3 regions of the Brevibacillus agri genome follow, and region 2 is predicted to be linked to each of the others. Evidence: riboswitches for the same ligand, from Rfam matches in the RefSeq annotation. Region 2 holds a riboswitch; each other region holds the start of a gene.
The links. A riboswitch is a leader RNA that binds a small molecule or an ion and turns the genes downstream of it on or off. The one in region 2 is predicted to bind lysine.
Positions count from the first base shown of each region.

Region 1: linked by a shared signal. The riboswitch ahead of dapD (2,3,4,5-tetrahydropyridine-2,6-dicarboxylate N-acetyltransferase) and the one ahead of BA6348_RS20445 (aspartate kinase) in region 2 are both predicted to bind lysine.
Region 3: linked by a shared signal. The riboswitch ahead of BA6348_RS23175 (amino acid permease) and the one ahead of BA6348_RS20445 (aspartate kinase) in region 2 are both predicted to bind lysine.

Region 1 covers NZ_CP026363.1:2,309,896-2,315,809, reverse strand. The annotation lists gene BA6348_RS11615 (N-acetyldiaminopimelate deacetylase) at 165-1,298, opposite strand; gene BA6348_RS11610 (aspartate aminotransferase family protein) at 1,302-2,516, opposite strand; gene dapD (2,3,4,5-tetrahydropyridine-2,6-dicarboxylate N-acetyltransferase) at 2,531-3,241, opposite strand; lysine riboswitch at 3,359-3,548, opposite strand; gene BA6348_RS11600 (flavodoxin) at 3,704-4,147, shown strand; gene BA6348_RS11595 (GNAT family N-acetyltransferase) at 4,250-4,795, shown strand; gene BA6348_RS11590 (EcsC family protein) at 4,796-5,614, opposite strand; gene BA6348_RS11585 (hypothetical protein) at 5,644-5,838, opposite strand; gene BA6348_RS11580 (hypothetical protein) at 5,897-5,914, opposite strand, start outside.
Region 2 covers NZ_CP026363.1:4,173,239-4,179,152, forward strand. The annotation lists gene sdhA (succinate dehydrogenase flavoprotein subunit) at 1-388, opposite strand, end outside; gene BA6348_RS20435 (succinate dehydrogenase cytochrome b558 subunit) at 407-1,018, opposite strand; gene BA6348_RS20440 (DUF2507 domain-containing protein) at 1,344-1,796, shown strand; gene BA6348_RS20445 (aspartate kinase) at 1,924-3,165, opposite strand; lysine riboswitch at 3,410-3,596, opposite strand; gene uvrC (excinuclease ABC subunit UvrC) at 3,683-5,464, opposite strand; gene BA6348_RS20455 (DUF2164 domain-containing protein) at 5,501-5,752, opposite strand; gene BA6348_RS20460 (ABC transporter ATP-binding protein) at 5,885-5,914, opposite strand, start outside.
Region 3 covers NZ_CP026363.1:4,733,461-4,739,374, forward strand. The annotation lists gene BA6348_RS23150 (hypothetical protein) at 1-305, shown strand, start outside; gene BA6348_RS23155 (alpha/beta fold hydrolase) at 279-1,022, opposite strand; gene BA6348_RS23160 (inositol monophosphatase family protein) at 1,304-1,735, shown strand; gene BA6348_RS23165 (CGNR zinc finger domain-containing protein) at 1,836-2,393, opposite strand; gene BA6348_RS23170 (hypothetical protein) at 2,590-2,898, shown strand; lysine riboswitch at 3,014-3,200, shown strand; gene BA6348_RS23175 (amino acid permease) at 3,314-4,756, shown strand; gene BA6348_RS23180 (TolC family protein) at 4,950-5,914, shown strand, end outside.

The DNA.
Region 1 (5,914 bases), 1.9 Mb from region 2:
TCCACAGGCGCGGGACATCCAGGAAGAAAGACTTATACACAATCTCGAAAAGAAAATACGCAGGACTCTTGACAAAAAACATCCCCAATCTCTCACCAAACCTTTTTTCGCATACAAAAAAGAGCGGCCAGCTTCGCCGCTCTTTTTTTGCTGCCTGTCTCGCGCTAATTTTGTTCCGACAGCCACGTAAAATATCGGGAGACCAAGCGGATCCCGACTTCGATCGCGTCCTCGCTCGGCTCGATTTTGGAATGGTGCAGCCCGTACGGAGTATGGACGCCCAGCCAGAACAAAAAGCCCGGAATCTCCTGCAGGAAGTAGCCAAAATCTTCTCCGGTCATCGCTTCCTTGCAGGCAATCAGCGTCACGTCTTCGCCCTGCTCGCGCACCCAGTCCATAAAGGCCGTCGTCAGCTTTTCCTCGTTGTACACTTGGCAATACCCTACTCCGTAGTCGATGGACGCCGTACAGTCGAAGCCCGCCTCGATGCCTTTGACAAGCGCTTCAATCCGCGCTTTGACCAGCGCCATGGACTCGGTCGAGAACGTGCGAATCGTCCCTTCCAGCCGCGCCTTTTCCGCAATGATGTTTTGCTTGGTGCCGCCCTCAAGCTTGCCGATGGTCACGACAGCGGAATCGAGCGGATCGACGTTGCGCGCCACAATCGTCTGGAGCTGTGTGATGAGATGGCTGCCTGCGACCACCATGTCGTTTGCTTTGTGCGGAAAAGCTGCGTGCCCGCCTTTTCCGACCAAATCAATGTACAGCTCGGACGTGTTGGCAAACAAAATGCCCGGCTTGGTGGCAATGTAGCCGACGGGATACTCCGGCGCGATGTGCAGCGCAAAAATGCAATCCGGCCGCCAGGAAGCAAACTCCTCGCTCTCCATCATCGGCTGAGCGCCGCCTGGGCCCTCTTCTGCGGGCTGAAACAGGAACAGCAGGTCATCTGCAATCGGCTGCTCCACAAAATGCGTCACAAGCCCGAGCGCGATAGCCATGTGCATGTCGTGTCCGCACGCGTGCATGTAGCCTTCGTGCAGCGAGCGAAACGGATACGACGTCTCTTCTGCAATCGGCAAGCCGTCCATGTCCGTGCGCCAGGCGATCGTGCGCTTAGGATTCGTCCCCGCGATCCGGACCAAAATCCCGGTGCGCCACGTCTTGATCTGCATGCGCTCCTGCGGGAGACGCTCCAAGTAATCGAGCAAATACTTTTGCGTCTTCACCTCGGCAAAGCCCGGCTCCGGAATTTGGTGCAGGTCGCGCCGAATCTGGGTAAACAGCGATGTCGCCATCGTTTACGCCTCCCCTTTGGCCCCGTGCCGCACAGCGAGTTCCGCTGCAAAGCTGTCCAGGAAAAGGTCGACGTCTTCTTTGGTCAAGGTGAGCGGCGGCAGCAGACGCACGATTGTCTTTTGCGTCACGTCCACGAGAATGCCGCGATCAAGCAATGCCTGCTGCAAACGGCTGACCTCTTCCGGTGCGGCGCTGAGCGGGATGCCGACCATCATGCCTTTGCCGCGGAGCGCCTGCAACTGTTCCGGGAGACGCGCGCGCAGCGATTCGAGGCCCGCCCACAAGTACGCGATCACTTCGTCCACGCTTGCCGCAAAAGCAGGATCGAGCAGCTCATCCAGCACCACGTTGCCGAGAGCCGCCGAAAGCGGCGACGGCGCAAAGGTCGTCCCGTGGTCGCCCGGCTTGAACTGGTTCATCAGCTTCGTTCCGGCAATCACGCCACCGAGCGGAAGCCCTCCGCCTACGCCTTTGGCAAACAAGATCAAATCCGGCGTCACGCCTGCGTGCTGGTAGGCAAACAGCTTACCAGTGCGTCCCATGCCTGTCTGGATTTCGTCCATGGCAAACAGCATGCCTTCCTCCTGGCAAATCGCCGCCACTTCGCGCAAAAACGGCTCCGACAGCGGCACGACCCCTCCAGAGCCGAGCACAGGCTCCATCAGGACAGCGGCCGGCTTCGCGTCGCGGCAAATCGCCCGCAAGCCGTCCGCATCCTCAGGGTCTAGCTCGTACACCGGAAAGTCCGGCTGCGGAAAATCCTGATACACATGGGCCTGTCTGGTCAGCCGCACCGCGCCCAATGTTCTGCCGTGAAAGCTGTTGCGGAGCACGACAATCCCTTCGCGCCCGGCCCCTTCTGCCTTCGTCCATTTGTGGATCATTTTGATCGCGGCTTCGGTCGCTTCCGCACCGGAATTTGTGAAAAACACTTTTCCCGGGATCGTCTGCTCCACCAGCCGCTGGGCCAACCGGATTGCCGGCTGGTTCAAAAATACGTTGGAAATGTGCAGGAAGCGCTCGCCCTGTTCGCGCAGCGCCTGGACGATCCGCGGATGGGAGTGGCCGAGCACATTGACGGCCAGCCCCGTAAACAAATCCAAATACTTTTTGCCCGCTGTGTCGTACAGGTAGTTGCCTTCCCCTTTTTCGATCGCGATCGGCAAGCGTTTGTAGGAAGAGACGATGTATTGTTCATCAAGCGTACGCCAGTCCATGTGAGCTCTCTCCCCTACAGTTGACGTAGCTCCTGCTTGATCTCCGTCTTGGAGCGAGTTTTGTCGTCGATCTGTTTAATCACGCGCGCTGGTGTACCAGCCACCACAACGTATGGCGGCACGTCTTCAATGACGACCGCGCCCGCTGCCACAACCGCGCCTTTTCCTACGCGCACGCCTTCCAGAACCACGGCGTTGGCACCGATTACGACGTCATCTTCCACTACGACTGGCTGCGCGGAAGGCGGCTCGATGACGCCTGCGATGACAGAACCAGCGCCGATATGGCAGTTTTTCCCGATCGTTCCGCGGCCGCCGACGACGACGTTCATGTCGATCATCGTGCCTTCGCCAATCACAGCACCGATGTTGATCGTAGCGCCCATCATGATGACTGCGTTGTTGCCGATCGTCACCTGGTCGCGGATAATCGCGCCTGGCTCGATGCGCGCCTGGATTCCTTTTGTGTCGAGCAACGGAATCGCCGAATTGCGGCGGTCGCTTTCTACTACGTAGTCTTCGATTTTGTCCGCGTTCGCAGCCAGAACCGGCTCGATTTCTTTCCATTCGCCAAACACAACGCCAGTCGTGCCTGTAATGAACGTCTTGGAGCTGGCACCGAAGTCAATGCCCTCCAGATTGCCTTTCACGTATAGTTTCACTGGTGTTTTCTTCTCGCTTTTTTGAATAAACGCGATAATTTCATTGGCATCCATCATGTTCACTGGTACATCCTCCTTTTAATAAAAAGCGTGCCTGTCAACGAGAGCGAACCTCTCCCCTGACTAAAAAAAGCAATGAGTGCATTCGCTATCTCATTGCTTTCCATACTGCCCAAGCAAATCGTAAATAGCGCTCCACAAACAGGCGATTGCCTTTTGTGACAGGATGCTCATTGTTCACGAATCACCCCAGCCGCTGCTATCCGAGGGGAACAGCAACAGCTTCGGCGCTTTAGCCTTTCCCTCTCTTCCCGCCCCCTGGCAGATTACGAAAAGATGTACTCATCTTCGGCGCACCTCTATTTAGACTTCCAATATTATAATTTCATTTTACTCTACCAAAATCAATCACTTGTGGCAACAGCTTTATGGAAAGAAAAATAACTGTTGACAACGAGAATCATTTTCATTATTTTATTTGTGTGAGAATGATTTTCATTATCTTATTTGGAGGGTTTACTTCTTATGAGCCGCATTTTGATGGTGTACGCAAGCATGACAGGAAACACGCAGGAAGTTGCTGAAGCAATTGCCGAAGGGATTCGTTCCACCGGAAAAGACCTGGAGATAAAAGAAGTCATGGATGCCACTGCCAAGGAACTGGAAGACTACGATGCCATTTTGCTCGGTGCCTATACATGGGGCGACGGCGATCTGCCAGACGAGTGCCTGGACTTTTACGAAGAGATGGACGATATTGATTTGAGCGGCAAAAAAGTCGCGGCTTTCGGTTCCTGCGACTCCGCTTACGAGCATGTGGGCGCTGCTGTAGATATTTTGCTGAAAAAAGCGAGCGAGCGCGGAGCGGAAACTCCACTCGAAGGTCTGAAAATCGAGCTGTCTCCTAACGCAAAAGAAGTAGAGATTTGCAAACAGTTTGGCGTTTCCTTCTCCGAGCTGCTCGGCTAAGACTAGCGCCGGAAAAGAAGTTGTCCAAAAAAATCCTTTTCAAGCAAGCGCTGTCATGATAAAATGTCGATCCATCTTTTCTCAAGAAGGAGGATTGATATCATGACGTTACATACGCATACGGTCTACTTGCGACCACTGCAAGCAAATGACGCAGCCGAGCTTCTGAAGCTTCGGCTGCGTAATCATGCCTTCCTGCAACCGTTCGAGCCGCTCCGCTCCGCCGCCTTCCTGACGCTGAGCGGTCAAGAGTCGCAAATTGCGCAAGCGGAGCAAGACTTTGCAGCAGGGACCGCCTTCGCCTTTGGCGTGTTTTTGCGCGACACGGACGAAATGATCGGCCGCGTCGCTCTGTCAAACGTCGTGCGCGGCGCCTGGCAAAACGCGACCATCGGCTACTTCATGGATGAAGCCTGCAACGGCAAAGGCTACACCACTGCGGCCGTACGGCTTGCGCTCACGTACGCCTTCCAGGAAGCCGGGCTGCACCGGGTACAGGCCGCTGTCATGCCCCGCAATACTCCCTCCATCCGCGTGTTGGAGAAAAACGGCTTTCGCCACGAAGGGTTGTCCTTGCGCTATTTGCAAATCAACGGCGTGTGGGAAGATCACCTCCTATTTGCGATCACGGCAGAGGACTGGAGCTAATCATTCCTCTTTGTTTTGCTCCACGCGCAATCGCTCCAGGATTCGCCGCTTGCGGTACAGCATTCGCCCCGCTTCGGCGACATCCTGGACGGTTGAGCGATTCAAGTACGCCCCGAACAGGATGCCTGCAATCGGCACCATCTGAAACAGCTTTTTCCAGCCAAAATTTTCCGTGTACGTCACCACGACTTCCCGCCAGCCCTGCAATTGTGCCATGACGTCTTTTTGCGCAGCAGGCTCGTCAAAGCGCGACAGCTCAGCCAGTATCGCCTTTTTGCCGACGATATCGGAAGAAGCGAACTGCAGGCATTTGACCACGAACAGCCGCTCCCGCTTGTCCTCCGGGCGATAGCCGTAGCATAGCGCCATTTCTTGCAGCACTTTCAGCGACGTGCCGAGCAGCAACGGAATATCAAGCGCCAGCGTAAAAATGCCGCCGATGCCTGTCGTTGCGCCCTGTACCGTGGCAAAGGTCGCGCGCGATTCTTTCAGCTCGCGGGCAATCTCATCCATGAGGACGAGCGGTGCCCCTGCGACTTCTGCGGTCTGCGGAATGCCCGCGCCATCCCTTTCCAAGCGGGGAGCGAACTTGCTGTAAATCGCCGTATCCTGAACGAGATACGTTCCCCCTGTTTCCAGAAACGCGGCCATCTCGTCCACGGCTGTCCCCAGCTTTTCCCGGACGAAATTCGGCGTCATTTTATCGAGAAAAACGAACGGAAGCCTGCCGAGCTTTTCCCAGAACCACAAATCGTTCTGGTCGCGCTCCCATGCCTCCACCTCTTCCAATGCCTGCTGCAAAACCTGTCTCGACTCCATCTGCCGCAATCCCTCCCGGATCATTGCTTCTATGTTTCTTTGCCGCGCTTCCATTGGCATTGGTTGCGAAGCAGCGATTTGATATGCGCCCGCAGCTCCTCTGCCTGGGAAAAACGCGCAAATTCCTCACTGTCTGTTACGATTCCCAGCTTCAAATGTTTCACTTGTCCGTTTTCGACGCAAAAGCCGAACGCTTGCAGAATCGCAATCTGTTCATCCGTCATCTTGCTTGCCCCCCACCTTTGCAAAAACCCCCTTGCCACATGCAAGGGGGTCATCTGTTTATTTGACCTCTACGGT
Region 2 (5,914 bases):
TCGCACCTGCAAACGCAGTACGGTGATGTTTTGTTCCCCCGAAACGGCGGAAGTCCAACAGACCTTCTGGTGTGCGGTTGAACATGACGCCCATCCGGTCAAGCATATAGATAATTCCAGGTGCTGCATCGCACATTGCTTTTACTGGTGGTTGGTTTGCCAAGAAGTCTCCACCGTAAACTGTATCGTCGAAGTGCTCCCATGTGGAGTCGCCTTCCCCTTTGGTATTTACCGCACCGTTGATACCGCCCTGCGCACAAACAGAGTGGGAACGTTTTACCGGAACCAGGGAGAACAACTGAACGGGAACGCCTTTTTCTGCAGCTTTGATAGTAGCCATCAAGCCGGCCAATCCACCACCGACAATGATAAGTTTACCTTTTGCCATGATTTAGTCCCCCTATCCCTACAGAATGAAAGCCGACATCGCACGCAATCCGATGAAGGTTACAACTACGAATACGACCATAGTGAAGTATGTTGCAATTCGTTGGGAACGTGGTCCAACCGTAATTCCCCAGTGAACCAGGAACGACCAGAGTCCGTTGGAGAAGTGGAAAACCGTGCTGATAATCCCGATTGTGTAGAATACGATCATTGCTGGGCTGCTGAAAATGTTTGCGACCATGTCGAAGTCAACATGTGCACCCAATGCCTTCTGAATGCGAGTTTCCCATACGTGCCAAACAATGAAAATGAGGGTAATGATACCTGTTACCCGTTGCCACAGAAACATGTGGTTTCTGAAGTAACCGAAGTTCCCTACGTTTTGTTTCGCTTGGAACGCGATGTAGAGACCGTAAACAGCGTGAAACAGGATCGGGATGTAGATGAAGACAAATTCAACTACAAGCAGAAGTGGAACGTTTTCAATCAGACCTACCGTCTGGTTGAAAGCTTCGGCTCCACGGGTCGCCTGGTAGTTGGCTGTCAAGTGGAACAGCAGGAAGAGCCCGATCGGAAACAAACCAAGAAGTGAGTGCAGCTTGTGACTGAGAAAGCTATGGCCTTTCGCCATACAATGGTCCCCCTTTCAGTGTATGTAGCGCTCTTTTATGGACCTTTCTCCCATATCCTAACCCATTGCCTGACCCATTAGACATGCCAAAAAACCGTTAGCTCTCTCCACGCCTAACTTTGTCGGAATGTGTCAAAATACGAAAAAAAGTTGGGCAAAACTTTGACCAAATCCAATTGTACTCTTGTCGACACATAGCGTCAAGACAATCAGTAGACTAAATACATTGATAGAATAACTTTGTTTAGTTTCACTATTTTTTCTCTTAATCGGTCATGAAGCAAGCCTCCCTCTCATAATCTAGTACAGACAGGAGGGAAGCGAGATGAAAGATACCGATCAGTTGGCAGCCCTGTTGCCGCCCCACACGATTCCGGTGGCCGAACGCATGCACATGCCTTATCTCGGCTACCATCTGCTCCGCGAAACATTGACGAACGCCTTATTGGGAGACAGCGAAAGCCCGATATTGTACTGGCTGGGCAAAGACATCGGCCGGAAAATTCCGGTTCAGTCTTCCACGGGCCCGATTCTCCCTTTTATCCGCCTTGGGCTGGGACAGCTCGATCTCGTGGAAGAAACGGCAGACGCGATCGTCTACAAGCTCTCGCACACTATCTACAACTACCAAACGCCCGAGCGGCTCAGCCGCGCCTTGTCACTGGAAGCCGGAATCATCGCCGGCAGCATCGAGCAGTGGAAGGGCAAGGACACGTCCGCACAACTGGAGATCGAAAGCTCGTCCCGCATTCTTATCAAGGTGCGGACGCAAAAATAAACAAGCCGTTCGCCTTCGTGCGGGATACTGCCATACTTTTGTCATTGCAAAAGGCAGCGGGAACCCGCACTCGCGAATCATTCAAAAAGATGCCCCCTCTGCCAGCGGGCGAGGGAGCATTTGCTTCTTATAAGCCGTGCACGACTGCTGTTTCCGCCACATCAAGTCCGTATGCCGTATGCAGGCTGCGAACGGCAAGCTCGGTTTGGCCAGCAGGAATAACGCAGGACACTTTGATGTCCGACGTCGAAACCATTTTAATAGAAATTTCTTTTTCAGCCAAAACGCGGAACATCTCAGCGGCAACCCCCGGATTGTTCACCATGCCGGAGCCGACGATGGACACTTTGGTCAAGTTTTGCTCGAAGTCGACTTTTTCGAAGCCCAGCTCCGCTTTGTTGTTTTCCAGCGTATCCAGCGCCTTTTTCAAGTCATCTGCCGCGACCGTAAACGAAATGTTCGTGACAGCGGCATCGTAGGAGCTTTGAATGATGATGTCGACGTTCACCTGGTTGTCTGCGAGTGTATTGAACAGGCGGGAAAGAGTCCCCACCTTTGCAGGCATCCCGACAACCGTAACTTTGGCGACATCTTCGTCATGCGCGACTCCACTTACTACTCTTCCTGTTTCCATGTTGGCAACCTCCTCAACGTACGTACCCTCTTCGGCAGTAAAGCTGGAGCGGACCACCAGCCGTACCTTGTATTTTTTCGCAGCCTCCACCGAACGCGGATGCAGGACGCCTGCGCCGAGATTGGCAAGCTCCAGCATTTCATCATACGAGATCGTATTCAGCTTGCTTGCTGCCGGCACCATGCGCGGGTCGGCCGTGTAAACGCCAGAAACGTCTGTAAAAATCTCGCATTTGTCAGCATTCAGGCTGGCTGCCAGCGTAACCGCCGATGTATCCGATCCACCGCGGCCGAGCGTTGTAATTTCTCCTTCGTCGCTAAGACCTTGGAACCCTGCCACAATCACGACGCGGCCTCGACCGAGCTCCGCCTGAATGCGCTGTGGATCAATTTGCTTGATCCGCGCCCGGCCGTGGATCGCTTCTGTCGTCACTCCGGCCTGCCAGCCAGTCAAAGAAATGGCATCGTAGCCTTTGGAATGCAAGGCCATCGCGAGCAATGCGATCGATACTTGCTCCCCCGTGGTCAGCAGCATATCCATTTCACGCTCGGAAGGGTAGGCGCTGATCTGTTTGGCCATATCTACCAGGACGTCGGTAGATTTGCCCATCGCAGACACGACGACTACCAGGTCATGCCCTTCTTCTTTGTAGCTGATAATTCGGTCCGCAACTCGTAAAATTCGCTCAATAGTCCCTACAGAGGTGCCTCCGTATTTCTGCACGATCAACCCCATGCGGCTTCTCTCCCTTTTCTCATATCCAATGTTTGTAGAATGTATCGTTTTCTCTCGTTTTATTAGCTTGTTTTCGCTTACTCGTTTATGGAAAATTTTACCTGTCACTTTATAAAAAAGGCACCGACAAGGAATAAGTACCTGCCGCTGCCTACTGTTTCGACATACCGGTTCCTCCCTCCCAATACACGCGGACAATGCAGCACATGACAGGACAACACCTATCACCGCTCACATTGACACACCGTGAGATAGCACTCCATCTGACGCCGGTTAAGAGCCAGATGACAGTTCTGCACTTGTTCAATGCAGACCCAGCATGGAGAACTACGGGTTTTCCTCCACACTTCGGCGAATTCCCCTTTCCCGCTCCCTTCACAGATACCCGATCTCAGGGTGGTACTCTTGGTTTTCGCGCCTCTACCTCACTTCATAAGGGAAGTGAGGCTAACTATTCTGTTTGAAACGCATTATATCACGGGAATCCGAACGGTTCAATTGCTTTTTGAAAAAAACGTTACGATTCCAGCTTGCGCAAATGGGCGATAATCTGCTTCGCCAGCTTGTCGCCGATCCCCAACTGCCGGAAATCCTCCACCGTCGCCTCGCGCATTTTTTTCAGCGAGCCAAAATGGGTAAACAACAGCTTGCGCCGCTTTTCGCCGATGCCCGGTATTTCGTCGAGCTGGGAGGAGAGCATCGTCTTCGTCCGGGATTGTCGGTGAAACGTAATCGCAAACCGGTGCACCTCGTCCTGAATGCGCTGCAGCAAGTAAAACTCGTAGCTGTCCCGCTTCAGATTCACCGGCTCCGGCGGATCGCCGTACATCAACTGCGCGGTTTTGTGCTTTTCGTCTTTGGCCAGGCCGCAGACCGGGATGTACAGCCCCAGCTCGTTTTCCAGCACGTCCATGGCGGCGCTGATCTGCCCTTTGCCCCCGTCGATGACGATCAGGTCGGGCAGCGGCTGGTTTTCCTTCAGCAAGCGCGAATACCGTCTGCGGATTACCTCGCGCATGGAGCCGTAATCGTCCGGCCCTTCGACTGTCTTGATCTTGAACTTGCGGTATTCCTTTTTGTCCGGACGGCCGTCCGTAAAGACAATCATCGCCGACACAGGCTCGGTTCCTTGGATGTTGGAGTTGTCGAACGCCTCGATCCGGTGCGGGACGCCGATCCCCAGCACATGCCCCAGGTTGTGCACCGCCTGAACGGTCCGCGCGTCGTCCTTGGACATCAGGGCGAACTTTTCCTGCAGGGCGATCCGCGCGTTTTCACAAGCCATCTGTACCAGCTCGCGCTTTTTGCTGCGCTTGGGCGTCAACACCTTGACTCCCAGCCATTCACTCAACAGCTCCGGCTCGCTTTCCTCCGGCAGCAAAATTTCTTTGGGCAGCGCGTTTTGCTTGTCGTAGTAAAACTGGGTGACGTACGACATGAAGTCCTCGCTCTCGTTTCCGTAGTAAGGGAAGGAGGTCGTCTGCCGCTCGATCATCTTGCCCTGGCGCATGTAAAAAATTTGAATGCACATCCAGCCTTTTTCCACGGCAAAGCCGATAATGTCGCGGTCAACCGTATCGGTGAACGTAATTTTCTGCTTCTCCATCACCGCTTCGATGCTCTTGATCTGATCGCGGAACTCCTTGGCCCGCTCAAACTCCATCGCCTCTGCGGCCTGGAGCATTTTTTCCGTGAGCTGCTGCTTCATCTGCTCGTGTCCGCCGTCGAGGAAGCGGCTGATCTCATCTACCAGTCGCTGGTTTTCTTCAGCCGAAACCTCGTACACACAGGGGGCGAGACATTGGCCCAAATGGTAGTACAAACATACCTGCTTGGGCATGTTGCGGCATTTGCGCAAAGGATAGAGCCGGTCGAGCAGCTTTTTCACCTCGGACGCGTCGCCTGCATTCGGGTACGGCCCGAAGTATTTCGCCTTGTCTTTCAGCACCTTGCGGGTAATTTCCAGCCGCGGCTGCGCTTCGTTCGTAATTTTGATGTATGGGTAGGTTTTGTCGTCGCGAAGCATGACGTTATAGCGCGGGTCGTGCTTTTTGATGAGGTTGCACTCCAGCAATAACGCCTCGATCGCAGACGACACCACGATATACTCAAAGTCCGCGATCTCGCTGACCAGAAGCTGCGTCTTCCCGTTATGGCTTCCGGTGAAGTACGAGCGCACGCGGTTTTTCAGCACCTTGGCTTTTCCGACGTATATAATTTCCCCGTTTGCATTTTTCATCAGGTAGCAGCCGGGCTTTTCTGGCAGCACAGCCAGCTTGTCTTTCAAGGTACGGTTCATGGCTGCACCTCCTTTTTCCTTTTAACGGCTTTCGCTTTAGCGTTTTTTCATGACGGGCTGTTCCAGGACGTACAGCTCATCCTCCAGGGCGTTCATCCGCTCCAGCAACAGCTTGCGGCTGTCCTGTACGCCCTGGTTATAGTAAAACGGCCCGAGCTCTCTGGAAAAGAAGGCGATCAGCTCTTCCGTCTCCAGGTTGCCCAGCTCCTCGCCGTGTTCTGCGTGAAAATACCGTTGCACTTGCAACACGAGATATTCCGTTTGCTCTCTCGTCAGTTTGGTTGGCATCCGCATCTGGCTTCCTTCCATGGTTTTCCTCTGATAAGAATATACGTTCTACTCCCATAGTACCACGGATCGGGCAGCAAAAAAACTGCCGCTTCGATCTGAAAGCGACAGTTTTCCTCTGACAGCCAGCTTTTAATGCTTGCGTCCGCCCAAGTACGCTTC
Region 3 (5,914 bases), 560 kb from region 2:
ATTACCACGTCGCGCGCTTTGCTCTCATCATGCGCGACGACGGTTTGCGCGGCCTCGGCATCTTGCCGGGCGATGCGCTGCTCATTTCCGACTTTTCCGCGGAACCGATTCACAACAGGCCCGTTCTGGTCAGGCAGGAAGGGCAGTTTCTCGTCCGGATCGCGGCGGACGTCAATCCGGTGGAATGCCTGTTTACGACTACTCGCGCAGAGGACGAGCCGCTGCTGTTGCCATCCGAAAACATCCGCATCACCGGCGTCGTATCTGGCATCGTCTCGCTAACGGGCAATGACGTCGGTCAGTAGCCAGTCCTTGATCGCCGCCACGGTCTGCTGCCACTGCTCCTGGGGAGTGATGGCGGCAGGCTGGTCGCCCTCCTGCGCCCCGTAGCTTCCGAACTGCGCATGATTGCCGCCCTCGATCGACATGTACACCGTGCGCTCAGGCAAAAATTGCTTGTTCTCTTCGTATTTTTTCCGGTCGATGACTCCATCCCGCGAGCCGAGCAGCGACAGCACGGGGACATCCGCTTCCTTCAAATCCCCGCGCTTGTCTGGATACGCCCCCAGGAAAATGACGCCGTCAATCCGCTCGAGCTGGCTGGCTGCGTATCTGGCTGCCATCGCGCCGCCGAGAGAGTGCCCGCCGATGACGAACGACTGCTGCGGATACGCTTTTAACACTTGATTGGCCCGCTCGACGTCGGTGATCGCCAAATTCAGCGGCATCCGCGCGATGAATACCCGATAGCCGGAACCAGCCAGGGTGCGTGCGAGCGGCGCATAACTCTCTGGCGTGACCAGAGCGCCCGGATACAAAATCAAGCCAGGCTCACGCGCTTCCCCACCTTCAAAAGCAATCCAGTCGCCCGTGTCGATCACCGTGATCCCTTCGCCTCCCTGCATCGCGTCTTTTGCCGCCTGATCGGGCTGATACGGCCGCAAATACCAGATCGCTGTACAAGCTCCGGCGAGCAACAGCAAGACCAGCACCCTCCACCATCGTTTCCGTTTCCGACTCATTCCGCCACCTCGCTTCCGTTCCCTTGTTGCTTGCTTCTTATTATGTCTCAATCTTCCTTTCCATGTGCGCCATTTGCCCATTCCCGTCAAAAAGCGTGCACATGTATTGACGGCAACCCGTTTTATTAGTAGTACTTTTACATACCACTAATAAAAATCGTGTCGTTTGCCCTTGGCTGAACAGCTTTCAAACCAATGGGCCAGACCGCTCTTGAACGCGGAACGTGCGCTGTCGATGCGCCGAAGGACACGATCCAAACAAGAAAGGTTGGGGAACCGTTATGAAGCAAGACGATGTGTTGTACTGCGAAGCTTTGCTGCGAAAAGTCGGCCAGAGGCTGTTTGCCGAATTTGCGCAGGAGCCAGCCTGCACGAGCAAGCAAGCGATGAACGAACGTTTTCACGCCTTAAATCCGCAAGCAGAAGAGCTGCTCCGGCACGGTTTGGCGGAGCGCTTTCCCGCGTATCGCTGGTCCGATGCAGAATTTGATGCCTCCCTGCAAAAACAGCCGGAATACTCGACCCCGTACTGGATTTGCGATGCCATCGACGGAGCCGTCTACTTTTTGCAAGGCATGCCGATGTGGGCCGTCTCTCTCTGCCTCGTCCGCGACGGTCAGACGGCCGTTTCCTTTGTGTACGACCCTTGCCGGGATGAGATGTTTACTGCCATTGCAAGACAGGGCGCTTTTTTTGAATGGCAGCAAAATTAGCGTCTCGGCCAAAACAGCGCTGTCCGAATCCGTCCTGGGCACGCTGTTTGCGTCCTCGGAACCGATGAATCTCTCCGTCGGCAAGCTTACGGCCGATTCCTTACTTTTTCTCCTTTTGCCGCTCCCGAAAACGGCGCACCTTCATGAGATTGCCGCACATTTTGTCATCGCACCAGCGGCGTACCCGATTGCGGCTTTCATCGTAAAACACCCATCGGCAGTCCTCGTTGTCGCAAATCTTGATGCGCTGCACGTGCTCAGGAAGCAGCAGCGTGGCAAAGGAAGCCGCGATGCGGGCCATCACCAGCTCCCAGCCGCTGGAGGCGCTGACCAGCTCCTGCTCATACCCGCTCTCCTTGCCCGCAGAGATGACGCGAACGTGAAAAGGCGCCTTCGCGAGCGTCTGATTCAGCTCCTCCAGTTCCTCCTGCCGCAACGCTTCCCCGCGCACGACCCGCTCCAGCAGACTGCGCATATATTCGCGCAAACGCAACAGCGCCACTGCACTCGCCTCATCAATAGGCAATGGGGCGTGCAAAGCGTATTCCCGCAAAAGCTGCTCCAGCCATTCCTGCTTCGCCAGCCGATTTTCCCTGCGGCCAGACCCGCGCCAATCGCGCCAATCACTGTTTAAAAAATCAATGCACAGCCAGTTCACTCCACTCTTCCCCCATCTGCTTTTCGTTTCTTTTGCTTCTTGTATGCTCAGCCTGTGTATGGTATTCTCTATCCGTAACCAACATAAAATATTTAGGTGGTTACAAGCTGCTTCTTATTGCCATTATAACGTTTCACCAATCTGTTTGACAGACGAGGAGGAACCACATGAATCGGATGGAACTGCTTGTTCACGAATGGGAATGCACGTCGGCACGGAATTTATCAATACCGCCGAGACGAACGACGACACGTTCCAGCCTTCGGGATCGCCCGACGACGAAGCAGCCTGGCAGGCCACCGTACAGCGGATGGAAACCGTCCATCGCCAAATTCATGAAAAGCTCGTCGCTCTGTCAGACGAAGCGTTCGACCAGCCGCTTCCGAGCATCCCTGCCGGGCAAAGCGTGATGAGCATTATTTTGCACGACGCTTTTCACACAGGGCAAATCGTGCAGATCCGCAAGTTGCAAGGCTCCTGGCCTGCACGCCGATCCTTTTTGTAGCAAAACCGCTCCATGCCAATATTTTGCAGCGCAACTTTTTTCGTTGATAAATAACCGTCAATCTTATATAGTTGATAAATAAATCAATTTCATACATGTTATCCTCATCATTCACGGTGAGGGTAGAGGTCGCGGCTTTTATGTCATCCTGTACGAGATTCAGAAGAAATCAATGACTCCAGGAAAGGGAAAAGCCGCCGAAGCTCATGGCGTATCTCTGTGCGCATGGGCTGGGGCTGTACCCGAAAGGGACAGAACTGTCACGTTTGCTTGCCGGGCAAACGTGGTGTGCTATCTTCAGTGAAGGCTTGGTGGGGATTGGATCATACCGCCCTGTGCCGTTTTTTGGCTATTGGCGGTTTTTTCTTTTCCGACCGACCTTCTCAAATTTTTAGAAAGGTCGTGCAAGCAGCATATGTCACAGAATCAACTGCAACGTGGTTTGAAAGCCCGCCATCTGACGATGATCGCCATCGGCGGCTCCATCGGGACGGGCCTGTTCCTGGCAAGTGGAGGCTCGATTCACGAGGCCGGACCGGGCGGAGCCTTGGTCGCCTACATCGCCATCAGCATCATGGTTTACTTTTTGATGACCAGCCTGGGGGAAATGGCTGCCTTCATGCCTGTATCCGGCTCGTTTTCTACGTACGCCACCAAATTCGTCGATCCGTCCCTCGGCTTTGCGCTGGGCTGGAATTACTGGTACAACTGGGCGATTACGATTGCCGTCGAGCTATCTGCCGCGGCGCTGATTATGAAATACTGGTTCCCGGATACTCCCGCCATTTTGTGGAGTACCCTGTTCCTCTGCCTGATGGTTGCTCTGAATTTGTTGTCTGTCAAAAGCTACGGCGAATCCGAATACTGGTTTGCCTTGATTAAAGTCATGACGGTCATCGTCTTTATCGTGATCGGTGTCCTGATGATTTTCGGCATCATGGGCGGCGAAGCAGTCGGCTTCCAAAACTTCACCAAAGGCGACGCGCCATTCAACGGCGGCTTCATGGCCCTTCTCGGTGTGTTCATGATTGCCGGGTTCTCGTTCCAGGGAACTGAGCTGGTCGGTGTGGCCGCCGGGGAGAGCGAAGACCCTGCCCGCAACATCCCGAAAGCGATTCGCCAGATTTTTTGGCGCATCTTGCTGTTCTATATTTTCGCGATCCTGATTATCGGGCTGCTCGTACCGTACGACAATCCGAATCTAATTAGCGGAGATATTACGGATATTGCCATCAGTCCGTTTACGATCGTGTTTGAAAAAGCAGGCTTTGCCTTTGCCGCCTCCGTAATGAACGCAGTAATCCTCACGTCCGTTCTGTCAGCCGGGAACTCGGGCATGTACGCATCCACCCGTATGCTGTGGACGCTGGCGAAGGAAGGCAAAGCGCCCAAATGGTTTGCCAAAGTGACGCGCAATGGCGTTCCCGTCAATGCCCTCATCATGACAGCGGCCATCGGTGCCCTGGCGTTTTTGTCCTCGCTGTTCGGCGATGGCGAAGTGTACGTGTGGCTGTTGAACGCTTCCGGCATGTCCGGGTTCATCGCCTGGCTGGGAATCGCCGTCAGCCATTACCGCTTCCGCAAAGCTTACTTGGCGCAAGGCCGCGATCTGCGCGATTTGCCGTACCGGGCGAAGCTGTTCCCGTTTGGCCCGATCTTCGCCTTCATCATTTGCTGCATCGTCATCATCGGCCAAAACTACTCCGCGTTCATCGGCGGAGAAATCGACTGGAACGGCGTTTTCGTCTCCTACATCGGACTGCCGCTGTTTTTGATCGTCTGGCTGGTTTACAAATACACGAAAAAAAGCAAGCTGGTACCACTGAACAAAGTCGATCTCAGCATGGACGAAAAATAAAAATAGCGTTGCAACAACTCTCTACAAGATTCCCTCGTCGCAGGGAATCTTTTTTTTGGCGCAAACTATATTTCCTATCACATTTTCATATTTCGTATTGACGAATAACGCATGGAAATATATACTGTTCATGAAATTTGATAATGATAATCGTTATCATTATATTTTCTTACTTTTTATAGGAGGTAGCATAATGAAATCCAGGTTGTCCAAGCACATTTACAGCACCACGCTGGTTGCCGCGCTGTTGGCAGGCAATGCTCATCTCGCTCTGGCGGAAGAACCTCTCGTCGCAGCAGCGGAACAGACCCAAATCGTTCCCTTGTCCCTCGACCATGCCGTAGAGCAGGCACTGAAAAACGACGTTGATCTGGAACTGCTGCGGCTGACGTATGACAACACCCGCTACGAAACCCTCATGACGCTGCGCGATAAGGCCGCCATCAAGAAAGATGACATCAATACTCTGGATGAAGCAAAGAAAAAATACGAAGAAACAGCCAAGGCGCAAAAAACATTGCTCGTAGACGAGGCATCCTATAACGCTTCGAAAATCAGCTTGCAAATGCAAGTACAAAAAGCGTACTTTGAAGCGCGGGCGCTCGAAGAAAAAATCAAGCTGCAAAAGAACAGCATCAGACGCCAAACCTGGGCCCAGGACAGCGCTGCGAAAGAAAAGCTGTCCGAGCTGGAAAACAGCTTCAAGCAAGCATTAACCAAGCTCAATGAATTGCTGAACGAAAAAAGGGACAGACAATGGCTGCTGGAAACCAGCAAACTCTCCTATACCCCGCTGCCAACGCTGGAAGAAACCAAAGCTCTCGCCTACCAAAAACGCCCTGACATGGTGAAAGCGGAAGCAGAGAGAGCGTTTGCCCAGGTAAAAGTGGACTACACCTCCGAGTACGCCGCTATCAGCACATACAAAGGAAGAATCGCACTCAACGAATTGCGCAAAGCTGAGCTGCTGCTGCAAAAGCTCAAGCAAAAAGTCGATCAGGAAGTGAGCGACGCCTACGAAAAAGCGGTCGCAGCAAAAAAAGCGCTGGATGAAAGCACCGCCGCAAAAGACGAAGCATGGAAAACTTATCACGCCACACTCACCGATTATGCGAACAAAAAAGTATCTCTGAACGACCAGATCGAAACAGAAGCTGA